Regions from separate parts of the Sphaerimonospora cavernae genome, predicted to be linked through region 3. Evidence: riboswitches for the same ligand, from Rfam matches in the RefSeq annotation. Region 3 holds a riboswitch; each other region holds the start of a gene.
The links. Region 3 has a riboswitch for cyclic di-AMP ahead of ACFHYQ_RS02095 (C40 family peptidase). Riboswitches for the same ligand answer to the same signal wherever they lie in the genome.

Region 1: linked by a shared signal. The riboswitch ahead of ACFHYQ_RS05660 (C40 family peptidase) and the one ahead of ACFHYQ_RS02095 (C40 family peptidase) in region 3 are both predicted to bind cyclic di-AMP.
Region 2: linked by a shared signal. The riboswitch ahead of ACFHYQ_RS23595 (coiled-coil domain-containing protein) and the one ahead of ACFHYQ_RS02095 (C40 family peptidase) in region 3 are both predicted to bind cyclic di-AMP.
Region 4: linked by a shared signal. The riboswitch ahead of ACFHYQ_RS28185 (CHAP domain-containing protein) and the one ahead of ACFHYQ_RS02095 (C40 family peptidase) in region 3 are both predicted to bind cyclic di-AMP.

Annotation. Positions count from the first base shown of each region.
Region 1 is NZ_JBHMQT010000006.1:233,933-238,327, forward strand. Features, by position in the region: gene ACFHYQ_RS05645 (type III pantothenate kinase) at 1-378, shown strand, start outside; gene ACFHYQ_RS05650 (helix-turn-helix domain-containing protein) at 497-757, shown strand; gene ACFHYQ_RS05655 (patatin-like phospholipase family protein) at 774-1,790, opposite strand; gene ACFHYQ_RS05660 (C40 family peptidase) at 1,967-2,989, opposite strand; cyclic di-AMP (ydaO/yuaA leader) riboswitch at 3,066-3,248, opposite strand; gene ACFHYQ_RS05665 (amino-acid N-acetyltransferase) at 3,565-4,116, shown strand; gene ACFHYQ_RS05670 (RDD family protein) at 4,246-4,395, shown strand, end outside.
Region 2 is NZ_JBHMQT010000054.1:13,426-17,820, reverse strand. Features, by position in the region: gene ACFHYQ_RS23605 (M50 family metallopeptidase) at 1-399, shown strand, start outside; gene ACFHYQ_RS23600 (hypothetical protein) at 525-917, opposite strand; gene ACFHYQ_RS23595 (coiled-coil domain-containing protein) at 959-1,891, opposite strand; cyclic di-AMP (ydaO/yuaA leader) riboswitch at 1,905-2,055, opposite strand; gene ACFHYQ_RS23590 (hypothetical protein) at 2,127-2,273, opposite strand; gene ACFHYQ_RS23585 (hypothetical protein) at 2,396-2,587, opposite strand; gene ACFHYQ_RS23580 (DeoR/GlpR family DNA-binding transcription regulator) at 2,703-3,515, opposite strand; gene ACFHYQ_RS23575 (50S ribosomal protein bL37) at 3,676-3,753, shown strand; gene ACFHYQ_RS23570 (ATP-binding SpoIIE family protein phosphatase) at 3,774-4,395, opposite strand, start outside.
Region 3 is NZ_JBHMQT010000003.1:344,801-349,195, reverse strand. Features, by position in the region: gene ACFHYQ_RS02100 (C40 family peptidase) at 1-869, shown strand, start outside; cyclic di-AMP (ydaO/yuaA leader) riboswitch at 1,071-1,248, shown strand; gene ACFHYQ_RS02095 (C40 family peptidase) at 1,316-1,867, shown strand; gene ACFHYQ_RS02090 (peptidase MA family metallohydrolase) at 1,920-2,801, shown strand; gene ACFHYQ_RS02085 (glycosyltransferase family 4 protein) at 2,871-3,980, shown strand; gene ACFHYQ_RS02080 (AMP-dependent synthetase/ligase) at 4,005-4,395, opposite strand, start outside.
Region 4 is NZ_JBHMQT010000067.1:78,917-83,311, forward strand. Features, by position in the region: gene recD2 (SF1B family DNA helicase RecD2) at 1-775, opposite strand, end outside; gene ACFHYQ_RS28180 (serine hydrolase domain-containing protein) at 886-2,262, shown strand; cyclic di-AMP (ydaO/yuaA leader) riboswitch at 2,489-2,628, shown strand; gene ACFHYQ_RS28185 (CHAP domain-containing protein) at 2,642-3,367, shown strand; gene ACFHYQ_RS28190 (cation:proton antiporter regulatory subunit) at 3,605-4,087, shown strand; gene ACFHYQ_RS28195 (cation:proton antiporter) at 4,084-4,395, shown strand, end outside.

The DNA of each region.
Region 1 (4,395 bases), on a different contig from region 3:
ACGTCGTTCGACGCGGTCTCGGGCCGGGGAGAGTACGTCGGCGCCGTCACGGCCCCCGGCCTGGAGATCTCGGTGGACGCGCTCGCCGAGGCCGGTGCGCAGCTTCACAAGGTCGAGTTGATCCGCCCCAGGTCGGTCATCGCGAAGAACACGGTGGAGGCGGTGCAGTCCGGCATAATCTACGGCTTCGCCGGGCTGGTCGACGGCATCGTGGACCGGATGACGGCGGAGTTGGCCGCCGATCCCGACGACGTCACGGTGGTGGCCACCGGCACCGGTGCCCCGCTGATCGTCGGGGAGGCCCGCACGATCGACGTACACGAGCCGTGGCTCACGCTGATCGGACTCCGCCTGGTCTATGCCCGCAACACCTCCTGAGATCCGTGTTACGGAGAAGTGCGGAGTCCCACCCCGACACTTGACGACTCTGGTGGGAGATGTTTACCTTCCCTGGAGGATGGGTTCGGCCGTTCGTCGCCGTGGGGAGGGACAGACGATGGGGTTTCCCGACGTCGTCTCCAGCTCGTCAGCGCTGGATGACGATCCCGCCCCGGACCTTGACCGTGCCGATCTCACCGACGACGATCTGCTGCTTCTCGCCGAGCTGGCCAAGGGCGTCAGCGCTGACCGGGTGGGGCGCCGCCTCGACGTGAGCGGTCGGACCGTACGGCGGCGCCTGCGCGGCATCTGCGACAGGATCGGCGTGGAGACCGCGATCGAGGCGGTCGCGTGGGCGGCCCGCCGTCGGCTGATCTGATCGACCGAAACACGCTCTAGTCGGCCGTCAGCGGCGTGCGCGCATCCCTTGAGGGAACAGGCGCGGTGCGCGCCGAGGGGCCATCGTCCGCCACGGAGTCGTAGAGGGGCCGCGCCAGACCCGGCTTCGGTTCGTGACGCTCGAGCCAGTGCAGGGTCGACTCGGTGGCCCGCTCGATCAGCCCGGCCGTCTGGCGGAAATCTATCGGCAGCACCTCGACCGGGTACAGCGGCGGGAGCACGTGTATCGCCGTGCGGTCCTGGTTGCGTCTGATGGAGGCGCTGATCCGCAGTTCGCTGAGCAGATTGAAGCCATGCAGGGCCATGGCGATCACGGTGGACGGCGGCTCCGGCAGCGGGCAGGAGAAGCCGGCGGAGAGCACATAGACCTCGTCGGCCCCCGCGTTGACGGCGTGATCCAGGACCGTCCGGTCGGCCACGCCGCCGTCCATCAGCACCCGGTCGCCGATCCGCACGTTGGGATAGATCGCGGGCATCGCGGTGCTGGCCAGCAGTGCGGGCAGCGCCGGTCCGCGAGAGAGCAGGACGGCCTGGCCGCTGAGGACGTCGGTGGTCAGCACCGACAGCGGGAGCCGGGCGTCCTCCAGGTCCTCGATCGGGAGGATGCGCTCCAGGAACCGGCGCAGCGAGTGGTTGTCGAACAGGTGGTTGCGACCGCCGAGCAGTCCGCCGACGAACGTCAGCGGGTTGAAAGGGAAGGTGTAGTTCAGCGTGCCGAACGCCTGCAGCGCGCCCCGCAACGGGTGGAAGGGAAGGCTGTCCACCAGGGTGCGCAGCGCGTCCCGGCTGCTGAGCGGGTACACGTCATGGCCGCTGACCGAGAGCCACAGGCGTGCGAGATCCTCGACTCCCTCGGCGTCGGGGCGCGCCGCGTAGTACGCGCCGTTGAGCGCGCCCACTGAGGCGCCCACCACCATGTCGGCGCGCACTCCGCGAGCCGTCAGCGCGCGCAACATGCCCACCTGGGCCGCTCCCACGCTGCCGCCGCCCCACAGTACGAAGACCGTCGTCATCGTCGCTCCTCTCGCGAGAGCGAAACGGCTGGGAATTCGGAGCGCGCGGAGCACACTCCGGTATTCATTGTCGGTTCCCGGCCGATGTCCCGGCGAATCGGGTCGTGATGGTCAGCCTGCCGGGGCCGCGTCGAAGCCGTCGGGGCTGCTCAGCCCGGGACGGCCCGCGTGGGCGCTCAGTCCGCGATCCGTACGGCTCCGGCGAACGGCCGACCGGTGATCTTCGCGACGCGTACGACATCCCCGGTGCGCGGTGCGTGGACCATGTAGCCGCCGCCGATGTAGATGCCGACGTGATGGAGGTCGGAGTAGAAGAACACGAGGTCGCCCGGGCGCATGTCTTCGCGGTCGATGTGCGTGCCGGCGGTCCACTGGTCGCCGGTGTAGTGCGGGAGGCTGATCCCGACTCGCTGGTAGGCCGCCATGACGAGGCCTGAACAGTCGTACGACGTGGGCCCGTCCGCGCCCCAGACATAGGGCCTCAGTTGCTGGGTCAGCGCCCAGCGGGCCGCCTCGGACGCCTTGCCGTCGCCGACGATGGGGAACGAGATCCGGGTCGCCCGGCCGCCGATGCTCCCCGCGACCTGGCTGTAGAGGCTGCTCTCGGTCTTCTTGATCAGAGTCCTGATCTTGTCCTTGCGGGTTTCGAGGCTGCTCAGCAGCTTCTTCACCTCGGCCTGGCGGGCGGCGGCGCCGGCCTTGGCCCGTTCGGCGGCCTTCATCACGTTGGTGACCTCGGTGACCTCCTGACCCTGCTGCATCTGCAGGGCATAGGTGGTGGAGGCCTGGTCGAGGTAGGTCTCGGGGTCGGTCGAGCCGACCATGGGGAAGAGTGAGCCGATGCCGCCGTTCATGTAGGAGTTCTGCGCGAGCGCGCTCGCCTTCTGGCGGCGGACGGCCAGCTCGGACTCGCTCTTGGCGAGGTTCTTCTGGGCGATGGCGGCGGAGCGCTGGGCGGCCTTGAGCCGGATACGCTCACCGTTGTACTGCTCGGTGAGGCTCTCGATCTCCTCGTAGAGGCGCTCCACCTCGGCTGCGAGCTTCTTGAGGCTCGGCTTCGGCTCGGCCGTGGCGGCCCCCACGGGGGCGCCGAAGGTGATCGTGATCAGCGCGACCGTCACGAGGGCCAACCGGCGGATGTTCCCGGGTCCGGCCTTTCTGGCGCGGGCGTGCCTGCCCGCGGGCCGTCCTCCACGCATGCGGTTCCAAGCTCCTCTCCTCGATGGTGCCGCGCGAGGACTGCTCCCTGTGGCCGCCGTTGGCCGGGCGTGTCCGTACGGCACTGCTTGACGCCTACCGGGTTAGCTGACGGGTTCGGGCCGGAGTAGCCCTACCTTTCGGATTCACCCCGTTATCGAGCAGCAGTCGGCGTCGAGCCGGACCGCTTGCCGATTCGTACAGTTGGGTCCCCGGCTCCCCTCCACACCCGGTGCGTTGAAGATTCGGCATCGTCGCTGGACGATAGTGCACCCTGAGGTTCCCGCTCAACCAGAACTCCCGATCTCGTCTAGATTTCACAACTGAATGATCACGGTCGTGTCACGGTCTCGGATGGCACGCGTCCCTATCAACCTGCCTTTACTCGCCGAGTAAGATCACACTTCGGGGCCATGGCGGACGTCGAAGTCCGGGAAAATCCGGATACGACGTCAAGGATCTGAGCGGTCGACGCTCCGTAATTCCGCCACGACTTTCTGTCGCGGAGGTTCACGCCCTCGGTGCCATGGCAGGACACGTAATCCGCGCGTCGCGGGCGCGACTACGCTGACGGCTCATGGAGCAGGTCGCCGAGGAGACGTCAGCCGAGTCCGGACCACCAGCCCTGGTCGTGCGCCGCGCCAGGACACCTGATGTGCGCGTGATCCGTCGCCTCGTCGACGCGTACTCCGGAGCTGGGCCGCGCCTGCTGGAGAAGAGCACGGTCACGCTCTTTGAGGACATCCAGGAGTTCTGGGTCGCGGAGTCCGACGGACGGGTCATCGGCTGTGGCGCCCTGCACGTGCTCTGGGAGGACCTGGCCGAGATCCGCACCCTCGCCGTCGACCCCGAGACGCGGGGCCGGGGCGTCGGTCACCGGATCGTCGCGGCGCTCATCAGGACCGCGCGCGAGCTGGGAGTCCGCCGGGTCTTCTGCCTCACGTTCGAGGTGGAGTTCTTCGGCCGGCACGGGTTCGTGCCGATCCAGGGCACGCCGGTGTCGCCCGAGGTCTACGCCGAGCTGCTCGCCTCGTACGACGAGGGAGTCGCGGAGTTCCTGGATCTGGAGCACGTCAAGCCCAACACCCTCGGTAACACCCGCATGCTGTTGCACCTCTACCCTGGGTAATCTTAAGGTGGATGACGTTATAGCAAACTCAGGGTAAAGGTGACTGTTGTTACGCCGGTCGCTACTTTGGGCGATATCAGCATGGAGCCTGAGACGCGGGCGCATGCGTATCTGAAACGAGGTGACACGGTGAGCACAGGACAGCCACCGTATCCGCAGGGCGATTCGGATGGTACGCCAGCGCCTTCCGGCCGCGGTGCCGACGCGGACAGGCGGGCGCAGGAATTCGACCCCGAGGCCACGGTCGTCAACTATCTGAACCCGGACCAGCAGGCGGGT
Region 2 (4,395 bases), on a different contig from region 3:
GTCGGCGTCTGGCAGGCGGCGTTCTCCGGTGAGAAGCGCGATCCCAACGGACCGATCGGCATCGTCGGCGCGGGCCGCATCGGCGGCGAGATCGCCGCTTCGGACATCCCCGTCGAGAGTAAGATCAATATCTTCATCACCCTGCTCGGCGGGCTCAACCTCGCGGTCGGCATGTTCAACCTGATCCCGCTGCTTCCGCTGGACGGCGGCCACATCGCGGGCGGTCTGTGGGAGGGTCTCAAGCGCGGCATCGCGCGGATCCGGCGACGGCCGATGCCCGCGTACGTGGACGTCGCCAAGGCGCTGCCGCTGACGTACGTGATGGCCGTGCTGCTCGTCGTCATGGGCGGCCTGCTGATCTACGCCGATCTGGTCAACCCCGTCCGCATCTCCGGCTGACCGCCGATGGACGTCCCGGTGGACTGGGACGAGATCGGGCAGATCGTCACCGAAGCCTTCCGCCACGTGGCGCCGAAGAGTCTCGCCACGCGGGTACCGGCCCCTGAGGAGCGATCAGTGCCCTGTCAGGGTGCCTGCCCTTCCGGGCCGGCGCCGGGTCGGCGCAGCCACCGCAGAGCTGCGTCGGCGCAGTCCTCGGGGCTGCTGTTGAAGGCGATGGCTGCGTCGGGCGCGTGCTGCCGGACCAGGTTGACCACCTTCTCGAAGAATTCGAGCAACGGCTCGTGCTTGCGGATGCCGCCCCCGATCACCACGCAGACGTAGTCTCCGTGGGTCAGCGCCTCCACGATCATCCCTTCGGGGCTCTCGTCGAGTGCCACCAGACACCAGTCGGCCTCGATACCATGATCGTCGAACCGCGCCTGACCGCGTGCCATCGCCGCCTGGATCGGCTCCGGGTCCCAGCCCTGGATCTTGGCGGGATCGAGACCGATCACCAGTACTCGTGCCACTGCCACACGTCATCCTTCGCGCAGAACGTTTCCACAGTTCGTGGTCCTTAGTACATCGATATGTGCACGTGGTCGTAGTGGTTCGCGGTGATCCCGCCGCGGTCGGCCATCGTGCGCCAGCCCGGCCAGCCGAGATTGTAGATCTGCTGCCGCCAGATCACATATTTCACCCCCAGTTTCGCGCCGTTCTTGATCGCCCAGGCGGCGACGGTGTCGCCGAGAGCCTTCATCTCCGGCGTCGGCATCGAGCCGCCCGAGCTCATCATGAAGTCGCAGGCGCGGCCGAGGGGATGCTCACCGCTCGACTCCGAGCGGTAGCAGCCGACCGGGAAACGCAGGTCAAAGCTCTCGACCACCTCCGTGCGCATCAGCAGGGTGCGAGGAGTGATGTTGTCGGCGCCGGTGGGCAGCTCCGGAGCCCAGGATCCACCCGGCCGTCTGCCGGGGGCGACCGGGACCAACTTGTCGAGCTTGTCCTTGATCTCGTCAATCAGCTTCTCGGCCTGCTCGCGCTGATCGGCCACGGCGGAGGCCTGCGACTTGAGCCGGTCGGTCAGATCCTTCGCCGCCTCCGCGGCACGCTGACGTTCCGTGCGCGCCTCGTCGAAGCGGCTCAGCCTGAGTGACTGCTCCTGCTGCATCTGGTAAACGAGCGCCGAGGTCGTCAGGTCGGGGACCGGCATCGGGCCGCTCATCTGGTACTGCCGTGAGGCGAAGTCTTCGACAGATCGCTTCATGGCGTCGTAGTCCGCTTCGGCCCGGGTGAGCCGGTCGCGCGCGGCCTGCTCCGCCGTACGTGCCTTCGCGAGCTCGACCCGTTTGGCGTTGTAGTCGGCGATCAGCCGGTCGACCTTCTTCTCCAGGCCGGCGAGCTGCTTCTTGAGGCCGCTCCTGCTGGGTTTTGGATCGGCCTGGCCCGCCGTGGCCGTACCGAACACGAGCGCGGTGGCCGCGAGCACACCGGCTGCCAGAGGTAACACGCGGGGCAGTGCCCACTCCTCTCCATATGCCTGCCGAGTTAGCTGACGGGTTCGGGCTGGAGACGCCCGGGCACTGCGTTGAACACGAACGTCGTGCCTTCACCCCACGTTCCATGGGTCCTCGGCTCCCGAGTGAGGCACTCAGGATTAGGCGCATCGGCTGAGTCAGACGATGCGATGGATAATAGTGGTACGGAAACGCCGGATGCCACCCCGAGTCGCAATCATTCAGAGATCAGACCGTGATCTCGGCTTGGCGCAGCATCTGGGCCGCCACCTCGTAGGGGGAGGGGATCTCCGATCCAGGGTGGGCGGGGCACAGGGGACACTCTTCTGCGGAGGGGAGATGGGTGCGGGTCTGGCGGTGTCCGTCGACCGCCACCCACTCGTCCAGCAGCGGGTCTTGACGCGCTCTCCGGCATGAATGCCGAAGATTCAGCCTGTGCCGCACATGCGACACTTCTGCGGCTTCCTGCTTCATCGACCTGTGCCACCAAGGTGGTCTTACCGGGTCTCCACAGGCTTTCGAACCTTGCGGCTCCGTTCTCGCCCGTCCGGCGGTACCTGACGCGATGACGCTACCAGACGCCGATCCGCCTCGGCGGCGCTGTGGTCCACGTCGTCCCGCCGATCGTAGTAGATGAGCTCACGGCCGTCGGCGAGATGGGTGATCGTGCGCTTCACGTTGTCGTTCACACATGCCGTTCATGTCGTCGGTCACGTCGTCGCCCGTGCTGTCACCTGCCGGGTCACGAGCGACGTCGGGTATCGCCTGTGCCGTCTGTGCCGCCTGTGTCGCCTGTGTCGCCGTTCACTGCGCCGGTTTCCGGTGCCCGAGCTCGCCGTCCCCGGCCGGATCGGCGAGGATCAACTTGCCGATGTGCTCGGACAGCTCGGCCCGCGCTTCATCGGGCAGTCCCGTGTCGCTGACGACGACATGAGCCTGATCGAGGCGGGCGATGGTGCTGATGCCGACAGTGCCCCACTTGGTGTGATCGGCCAGCACGACGAGCTGCCGCGCGGCGGCGACCAACTCCCGGTCTGTCTCGGCTTCGAGGAGGTTCGGGGTCGTGAAGCCGGCCCGGGGGTTCATTCCGTGGATGCCCAGCATGAGCGTGTCGACGTTCAGGGACCGGATGGCCGTGATCGCCACGGGCCCGACGAGCGCGTCCGACGGCGTGCGCACCCCGCCGACCAGCACCACGGTCTGATCGCTCCGTCCCGACCGGTGGAAAACGTCAGCGACCTGCACGGAGTTCGTGATGACGGTCAGCTCGGGCACCTCGACCAGATGGTGGGCGAGGGCCCATGTCGTGGTGCCGGCCGACAGCGCCACGGCGCCGCCGGGCTGGACGAGCCGGGCCGCGCGCCGGGCGATGGCCTCCTTCTCCGTCTGCTGGCGCATCGATTTGGCGGCGAAACCGGGCTCCTCGGTGGATCCGGCTCCGGCGGCGGTGGCCCCGCCGTGAACCTTCTCGATCAGTCCGCGGTTCGCCAGGACCTCCAGGTCGCGTCGGATGGTCATGTCCGAGACCCCGAGGTCGCGTACGAGTTCCGCGACGCGCGCACCGCCCGTCCTCCGGACTCGCTCCAGGATCGCCTGCCGCCGTTGCTGGGCCAGCATCCATCGCTCCTATCAACGGGTTCCAACAAATTATGCCAGATAGCAGCAGCAGGAATGTTGATTCATGGTGACGAGGATGCATGGATCGGCTCTTCCCCCTTGTACGGCATCGCCGGGCGGGGGACAGTGAGGAAAAGCCGGACGAGAAAGGCGGGCCCTCATGGCGAAGCGCGCACGCAGGTCCAAGGCACGCAAGAAGAAGAAGGCCAACCACGGTAAGCGCCCGACCGGCCGCTAGAGCACGGGGACTCAGGGTCGTCAGGGGAGGTTCTGCTCCACCCAGACGATTTTTCCGTACGGCGTCGGCCGGGTGCCCCAGCGGTAGGCGAACCGCTTGATGAGCTGGAGGCCCCGGCCGGTGTCCTCATCGGGCGCGGGCATACGCGGGGCAGGGGTGGTCGCCGAGCCGTCGACGACCTCGCATACCAGCGTCCGGCCGCGGAGCAGCCGTAGCTCGATCGGCGGCCAGCCGTGCTTGAGCGCGTTGGTGACCAACTCGCTCACTATCAACTGAGTGCTGTCCGCCATCCCGCCGAGCCCCCAGGCGGCCAGGGTGTCGCGGACGAAACGGCGGGCGTGCGCCACGAACCTCGGGTCGGCGGGCAGCGGGCAGGAGGCGATCTCGTCCGGGTCGAGGTCTCGCACCCGGGCCACCAGCAGCGCGATGTCGTCGCGCTCGTGGCTGGACCGCTGGCCGCTGATCGTCACGTCGCACATGTCCTCTAGATCGTCGACGGCGCCGGCGAGTAGACGGCGCAGCGTCATGATGCCCGCGTCGAGGTCCCGTTCACGGCTCTCCACCAGGCCGTCGGTGTAGAGGGCCAGCACACTGCCAGCCGGAAGGGTCAGCTCCCGCGTCTCGAGCGGGTCGGTGCCGATG
Region 3 (4,395 bases):
TCGCCCAGGCCAAGGCGAAGCTGAAGAAGCTGAACGAGCAGGCCGACAAGCTCGTGGACCGCTACAACGCGGCCACCGAGAAGTGGAAGAAGACCAAGAAGCAGTACGCCGCCGCGAACGACGAGTACCGCGAGCACGCCACCCAGGTGGACGCGCTGCGCGACGGGGTCGTCTCCATCGCGGTGAGCGACTACCAGTTCGGCGATCTCGCGTGGAGTGGCGTCTTCTACGGCTCCGACCCCGAATCGGCCCTCAGCGGCATGGCCACGCTCGACCAGCTCTCGCAGGAGCGGGCCAGGAAACTCGAGCAGTACGAGAGCGCCGTCTCCGGTCTCAAGCGGCGGCGGGACAAGAAGAAGTCGGCCTACGACTCGGCCGTGAAGGTCAAGAAGGACCTGGCCAAGGAGAAGGAGCAGGTCGAAAAGCTCGTCGATCAGCAGACCAAACTGCTGCGCGAGCTCGGGGCCTTCAACGCCGGCAACCCGAACAGCGCGGGAGCCGTCTACGCCGGACCCGCCTCGGGCAACGCGCTCGCCGCGCTGCAGTTCGCGTACGGGCAGATCGGCAAGCCCTACCGGTACGGCGGGACGGGACCGGGCGCGTGGGACTGCTCCGGGCTCGTCCAGGCCGCCTGGGCGGCCGCGGGGGTGCACCTGCCCCGCACGAGCTACGAGCAGTGGGCGTGGGGCAGCGGCCGGCGGGTGTCGCTTGACGAACTGCAGGCCGGCGACCTGCTGTGGCACTCGGGCTACGGCCACGTCGGGATCTACGCGGGCGACGGCAAGGTCGTCCACGCACCCCAGACCGGGGACGTTGTGAAAGTCGTCACACTTTCCGAGTATCGTCCCATTGGTGCCGTACGTCCCTGAGGTCGCTATTTGATCTCTTTTCGCTAAATGTGAGCAGTGTCACATTTAGCGGGATTTCATCCGGGTATCCTGCGGATTTCTTTTACGCAACTCTTAATGGATCTTCCATTTGATGGAGTGGGCTTTGCCGTTCGCGGACGCGTCCGGATAGCTTCTGGGCCGCGGCGAGCACGGGACTCCGCGTCCCGCTCCCGCATGCAGTCCGGTGATCTGCCGAGTCCGTGCAGTCAGGAGGCACGGAGCCGGGGAACCAACGACCCCTCGAGTCCAGGGGGTCCGGGGTGAATCTGCGCGTCAGGTGAACACGACCTGGGCGCCGTAGGGCGACTTCCCCGCCCGAACCCGTCAGCTAACCCGGTAGGCGTGAGCGGAAGACCCTAGGAGAGATCCTGTCTACCACCCCCGCGAAACTGTCCCGTCGTGTCTGCCTCGTCCTCGGAGGCGTCGTGCTGACATCCTCCGCCTTCGCCGTACCGGTGTCGGCCGACGACACGGTGACGGTGACCGTGACGAAGGTGACCCCCGCGGCGGCCGAACGGGCCGCCTCCCCCAAGCCGGCCTCCCCCAAGAAGGACGCGGTGAAGAAGGCGGCAGAGCCGCCGGCCGGCGCGAAATCGAGCCGGGCCGCGCGTCAGCGTGCCAAGGCCGCGCGGGCCGTCAAGGCCGCCAAGCGGCACATCGGCGACCCCTACCGGTGGGGCGCCACCGGGCCCAGCGCGTTCGACTGCTCCGGCCTGGTCCAGTTCGCCTGGCGCAAGGCGGGGGTACGGCTCCCGCGCACGACGTGGTCCATACGCAGCGCCGTGCCCAAGAAGGTCTCCTGGCGGCATCTCAAGGCCGGTGACCTCATCTTCACCAGCGGCGGCGGCCACGTGGGCATGTACGTCGGGAACGGCAAGATGATCCATGCGCCGCACAGCGGCGCCCGGGTGCGGATCGACAGGCTCGACTCCTACCGCAGGCGCACCTTCGCCGGAGCCGTACGACCCGGGACCTGACGACGATCGGCGGCGCCCCCCGGGCACTCGTGACACCCGTACGATGCTCGGCATGCTCCGGATCCGTGCCCTGGCGTGGCTGTCGGCACTGGTCAGGTCGGCGGCACTGGTCAGGCCGGCGGTCCTGATCGGGCTGCTGGTCCTGCCCGCCGCCGCGGCACCGGACGATCGCCTGCTGCCGCGGGCGCGGGCGATCGCCGGTGAGCATCCGGGCGTCTGGGCCGGGGCGTCGCTGGCCCGGGGCGAGCACGTCGTGGTCGTCGGCGGGCGGCGCGGCCTGATCGGCGAGCTCGCCGATCAGGCCGACCGCGGGAGCCGTACGGTCGCCCGCGTCTGGGGGCGACCGGTCGACGCGGTGGTCCTGGTGCCGGCCACGACGGAGCAGGCGGCGGTGCTGGCCGCGCCCGCGCGCGTCGCAGGGCTCGCCGCGCTCGCGGGCCCGGGCCGCGTCATCATCGAGCCGTCCGGCTTCGCCCGCCTGTCGGCGGCCGGTCGCCGGATCGTCATCACCCACGAGCTCACCCATGTCGCCACGGACGCGGCGGAGACCGGGGACATGCCCGCCTGGCTGGTGGAGGGATTCGCCGACTACGTCGGCTACTCGGGCAGCGGGCTCACGGCCCGCGAGATCGCCGCCGAGTTGGCGGCGGACCTGCGGGCCGGGGCGCCGCCGCGCGCGCTGCCCGATCACGCGGATTTCGCGGCAGGCTCGCCGCGGCGGGCCCAGGCGTACGAGGAGGCCTGGCTGGCCTGCCGGTACATCGCGGAGAGATTCGGCGAGAACCGGCTCGTGGCCCTCTACCGCGCCGCGATGGGCACCGGATCGAACGGCCCCGCCGGCATCGAGGCCGCGCTGCGTGCCACGCTCGGCGTCTCGACCGTCGAGCTCACCCGATCCTGGCTGGCCTACCTACCCACCGTGATCTCGCGATGACTCGCACCCATGACCGTCCACCCGCGACAATGCTCTGCGTGGCCTTCGGGTGAGAGGTGTGGGCAGGGGATGGGTGCGAGAACGCTGATCGTCACCAATGACTTCCCGCCCCGGCCCGGCGGCATCCAGGCGTTCGTGCACGGCCTCGCCTGCCGTCTCCCGCCGGACTCGGTCGTCGTGTACGCGCCGCGATGGAAGGGGTGCGAGGGCTTCGACGCGCGGCAGCCGTACGAGGTGGTCAGGCATCCCACCACGCTCATGCTGCCCACGCGCGCCGTCGCCGCCAGAGCGGCCGCCCTCGTGGACGACGGCGCGACCGTGGTCTTCGGGGCGGCCGCGCCGCTCGGCCTGCTCGCCCCCGCGCTGCGCGCCGCCGGAGCCGCCCGCGTGGTCATGCTGACGCACGGCCACGAGGCGTCCTGGGCGCGCCTGCCCGTCGCCGGCGCGCTGCTGGGCCGCATCGGCGCGGGCGCCGACGCGGTGACCTATCTCGGCGACTACACGTGCCGCCGGCTCGCACCGGTCGTCCCCGAAGCCAAGCTCGTACGGCTCGCCCCCGGGGTGGACACCGCCGTCTTCCGTCCCGGAACGGGCCGGGACGAGGTGCGCCGGGCGCTGGCCCTCGGGGATCGGCCGGTGGTGGTCTGCGTCTCCCGTCTGGTGCCGCGCAAGGGGCAGGACATGCTGATCCGGGCCTGGCCGCTGGTGCTGCGGCGGGTGCCGGACGCCGTGCTGCTCCTGGTCGGCGGCGGCCCGTCGCGCGCCGCGCTGGAGCGGGCGGTCTCCCGGCTCGGTCTGCGGGGCTCCGTCGTGTTCACCGGCTCGGTGCCGTGGGCGGCGCTGCCGGCGCACTACGCCGCCGGCGACGTTTTCGCGATGCCGTGCCGTACGCGGCTGGGCGGTCTGGACGTCGAGGGCCTGGGCATCGTCTATCTGGAGGCGTCCGCGACGGGCCTGCCCGTGGTCGCGGGCTCCTCGGGGGGTGCGCCCGACGCAGTACGGCACGGCGAGACGGGATTGGTCGTCGACGGTCGTTCGTCCGGCGACATCGCCCACGCGCTCGCAGGGTTGCTGGCCGACCCCGCCCGGGCACGGGCGATGGGGGAGCGGGGCCGGGCCTGGGTCGAGCGGGAGTGGAACTGGGAGAGCGTGGCGGCCCGTTTCGCCGGCCTGCTCTGACGTCCTCGACCTGGTCCGTACGGCTCAGCCGTACAGCTCGTCGATCTGCTTGGCGAAGTCGCGCAGCACCACGTTCCGCTTGATCGACTGCTTCGGCGTGACGTGGCCGCTCGCCTCGCTCAGCTCGGTGTCGAGGATGACGAACTTCTTGATCTGCTCGGCCCTGGAGACCATCCGGTTGGCGGCGTCGACGGCGGTCTGCACCTCGGCCACCAGGGCCGGATCGGTCACCACGACCTCCGCCCTGCCTGCGGTCTGCTTCCACTGCTCCAGCGCCTCGGGGTCGAGCGTGACCAGCGCCGCGACGAACGGCCGGTCGTCGCCGACGACGATGGCCTGGCTGACCAGCCGGTGCGCCCGGATCGCGTCCTCCAGCGGGCCGGGGGCCACGTTCTTGCCGCCGGCGGTGACGATG
Region 4 (4,395 bases), on a different contig from region 3:
CGAGGATCTTGACGGCGTCGGCGACGAGGTTGGGCGCCGGCAGGTAGCAGTGGCCGTCGTCGGCGGCCTCCGACAGCGTGTAGCGCAGCCCGGCCTTGACCCGCTCGGGGCTGTCATGGGGGATGCCGACCGCCTGGGCGATGGTGTCGGCGGTCTTGAACCCGATGCCCCACACGTCGTCGGCGAGGCGGTAGGGCTCTTTGCGTACCACGCCGATGGAGGCTTCGCCGTACTGCTTGAAGATCCGCACGGCGATCGAGGTGGACACGCCGACGCCCTGCAGGAAGATCATCACCTCTTTGATGATCTTCTGTTCCTCCCAGGCGGCGGCGATCATTCGGGTGCGTTTCGGGCCGAGCCCGGGGACCTCGACCAGCCGCTCGGGCTCCTCCTCGATCACTCGGAGGGTGTCGGTGCCGAAGTGGTCGACGATCCGCTCGGCCATCTTCGGGCCGATGCCCTTGATCAGTCCGGAGCCGAGGTAGCGCCGGATGCCCTGGACGGTCGCGGGCAGGACCGTGGTGTAGGACCACACCTCGAACTGCCTGCCGTACCGGGGGTGGGATCCCCACCGGCCGGTGAGCCGCAGCGACTCGCCGACCTGTGCGCCCAGCAGCGGTCCGACGACGGTGAGCAGCTCGCTGCCCGAGCGTTCGGCGGCGACCCGGGCGATCGTGTAGCCGGTCTCCTCGTTGGCATAGGTGATCCGTTCGAGCACCGCCTCCAGCACGGTGCCCGGCGGCCTGTCCGCTGCCGCGCCGGGAGGATTGGTCATGGCTGGCATTGTCTCCCAGACGGGGTCGCGCCGCGTACGGCCTGCCCCCGTGCTCTGCACCGGATCCGGCGCCGCCGGGGCGCTAGCCTGGTGCGATCGACGATGCTGTCGTGACTGGGGAGGTCGGCGGGATGGTTCTGGAGGGTACGGCTCGCGCGATGCTGCGCAGGCTGGCGGTCGAGCAGGCGCAGTCGCGGGTGCCCTCGCTGGTGGCGGCGGTGGTCCGGGGCGGGCAGATCGCCTGGTTCGGGGCCCGGGGGCGGGTCGGCGGGCAGCGGCCGGACCGGGACACGCAGTACCGGATCGGGTCGATCACCAAGACGATGGTGGCGGTCATGGTGATGCGACTGCGCGACGAGGGGCGGCTGGACCTGCTCGATCCGTTGGACAAGCACGTGCCGGGCACGCCCGTGGGTGAGGCGACGATCGCCCAGTTGCTGTCGCACACCAGCGGGCTGACGGCCGAGCCGCCCGGTCAGTGGTGGGAGCGCACGCCGGGGGTGGCGGCGGCCGAGATGATCGGGGCGATGGGGCCGGAGTCGGCCCGGCATCGCCCGGGGCGGCGCTACCACTACTCCAATGTGGGGTTCGGGCTGCTGGGCGAGCTGGTGGCGCGCAAGCGGTCGGCGCCGTGGGAGCAGGTCGTGTGCGAGGAGATCCTCCAGCCGCTCGGCATGCGCGACACCACCGCGCGCCCGCGATCCCCGCACGCGAGCGGGTACGCCGTGCACCCGTGGGCCGATGTGCTGCTGCCGGAGCCGGAAAACGACCACGGCGCGATGGCCCCGGCCGGGCAGATGTGGTCGCCGGCGGCCGACCTGGCGCGCTGGGCGGCCTTCATCTGCGGTGACACCGCGGAGGTGCTGCGTCCGGACACGCTCGCGGAGATGCGTGAGCCGGCCATCGTGGAGGACGGCGACTCCTGGAGCCGGGGGTACGGCCTGGGCTTCCAGCTCGCCCGGCACACCGGTCCGCGCGGCCCGCGGCGGCTGGCCGGCCACACCGGGTCGATGCCCGGTTTCCTGGCCACGGTGTGGGCCGATCCCGCCGACGGTGTCGGCGTGCTGTGGCTGGCCAATGCCACCTCGGGGATGCGCGGGCCGCTCGACACCGATCTGCTGGACATCCTCGCCGAGCACGAGCCGCCGCTGCCGGCCGAGTGGGTGCCCACCGAGGTCGACGACGACCTGCTGGCACTGACCGGGCCGTGGTATTGGGGGCCGACGCCGTACGTGCTGCGGGTGCTGCCGCGGCGGGGGTTGTCGCTCACGCCGGTCAGCGGCCAGGGCCGGGCGTCGCGGTTCGCCGCCCGGGACGACGGCACCTGGCTCGGGCTGGACGGCTACTACGCCGGCGAGACCCTGCGGGTGGTCCGCTCCGGCGACGGCGGCGTGCACCTGGACCTCAACACGTTCGTGTTCACCCGAGAGCCGTACGATCCGGGGGCCCCAGTGCCGGGCGGTGTGGACCCCCAGGGTTGGCGGTGAGGGCCCGGCGGTGAGCCGTCGAGATGAAGGTGTGTCGGTGGGGACGGCAGCGGCTGTGCTTGCGCCGCCCCGGGGTTCCCACCGTCATGTCCAGTAAACCCCCCCTTGTCTTTACTTGACCGGCGGCGTGGTATCTATTACCTTTTAGGCAGCTAAGGACGCATATGTCCGTTTCTTAGGTCAACTGCGTCCCATCTCTGACCGACGCGGCGTCCCCTCCGGGGATGCCGCCCGGCCGCCGAGTCCGCGTCCACGCGGAGCCGGGGACCCACCTCTCCTGGGGTGAATCGGTGCGCTGTGCCGTGCCGTAGGGCGACTTCCAGCCCGAACCCGTCAGCTAACCCGGTAGGCGGCATGGAAGCAAGGGAGTAGACCCCGCATGCACGCCCTCAAGTCCTGTGTTCGTGCTGCCCTCATCACCGGCGCCGCGACCACCGCCCTCGTGTCCGCCGTGGTCGCCGGGCCGCAGGCCGCGCTGGCCACCACTACCCACGCCGCCCCCGCTCACGCCACCGCGGTCACGGGCCACATCGCGCAGGCCGGCGGCCACGGCAACGCCGGGGGCAACCCCGACTCTCTGGCTCAGATCGCCCGCACGCTGCCCAAGGTCGGCCCGAAGGACGTGCTGAAGCTGGCCGCCGGCCAGGTGGGAATCACCGAGAACAGCGACGGCGGCGGGACCAAGTTCCACGACTGGTACATGTCCACTCCGCGCGCCCAGGAGACCCTGGCCCGTGACGGCGGCACCCTGGACGGCTACGCCAACGCCCCCTGGTGCGACATGTTCGTCTCCTGGGTGGGCGAGCAGCTCGGCATCACCCCCGTCATGGGGTCGGACGCCTACACCGTCGAGCACGCGACGTGGTTCGCCGAGCACGGCCGGTGGGGCCACACGCCCAAGCCCGGCGCCGTGGTCTTCTTCGACTGGAGCGGCGGCAGCGACATCGACGGCATCGACCACGTCGGCTTCGTCGTCCGCGACAACGGTGACGGCACCATCGAGACCATCGAGGGCAACACCGGTGACGGCGGCGCCGTCGAGGAGCGCACCCGCTCCACGGGCTACGTGACGGGGTACGGCTACCCGCTGTACACCGCGCCGTGACGCGGTCGCTTGACGCCGGCCCCTGACGCGTACCGAACCCCGCGCCAAACCCCGGCGCCGGCCGGACCCCGACCCGGAGCAGCGATCGCTGCTCCGGGTCGGGGTCCGGCCGTTCTCCGCCCTACCCGACGCGGTTCGCCCGGTCTGTCATGTTCTGTAATGCTGTGGCGGTAGGAATACCCACGTAGGGCCGCCGGAGTCCGCGGCACCAGGAAAAGGAAAAGGTCAGGAGGAGACGTGGATCTCACGCGGACGGGACTGCCGGGGATCGGGCTGCAGCATGTGCTCACCACCGAACGAGGCCGGCAGGTAGGAGTGATCTCACATCACACCGGCCGCCGCGACCTGGTGATCTACGATAAGGAAGACCCCGACACCTGTGTGGTCACGGTGCTGCTCACCGCCGATGAGGCCAGCACGCTGGCCGAGCTGCTGGGCACCGGCCGCGTCGTCGAGCGCCTCAACGAGCTGCATCGCCAGGTGGAAGGGCTGGTGACCGAGAAGATCCCCATATCGGCGGGGTCGCCGTACGACGGGCGAGCGCTCGGCGACAGCAGGGTACGGACCAGGACCGGGGCGTCGATCGTCGCCGTGGTGCGTGACGGCCAGGTGATCGCCAGCCCGCGTCCCGATCTCGTGTTCGCCCCGGGCGACGTCGTCGTCGTCGTGGGCACCGGGGAGGGAACCGCGGCGGTGGCCGACATCTTCCGCAACGGATGACGCCCGTGCATGGTGCCATCCAACTAATCGAACTCGGTGCGATCATTTTGGCCCTCGGCCTGCTCGGGGCCGTGGCTTTCCGATTCTCCATCTCGGCGATCCCGCTGTACCTGCTGGCCGGTCTGGCCTTCGGGATCGGCGGCATCCTCCCCCTGACCACCAGCGAGGAATTCGTCTCACTGGGCGCCGAGGTCGGCGTGATCCTGCTGCTGTTCACCCTGGGCCTGGAATACACGGCCGACGAACTGGTGGGAACGCTGCGCACCTCGGCCCCGGTGGGTCTGCTCGACCTGGTGCTGAACGCCGCC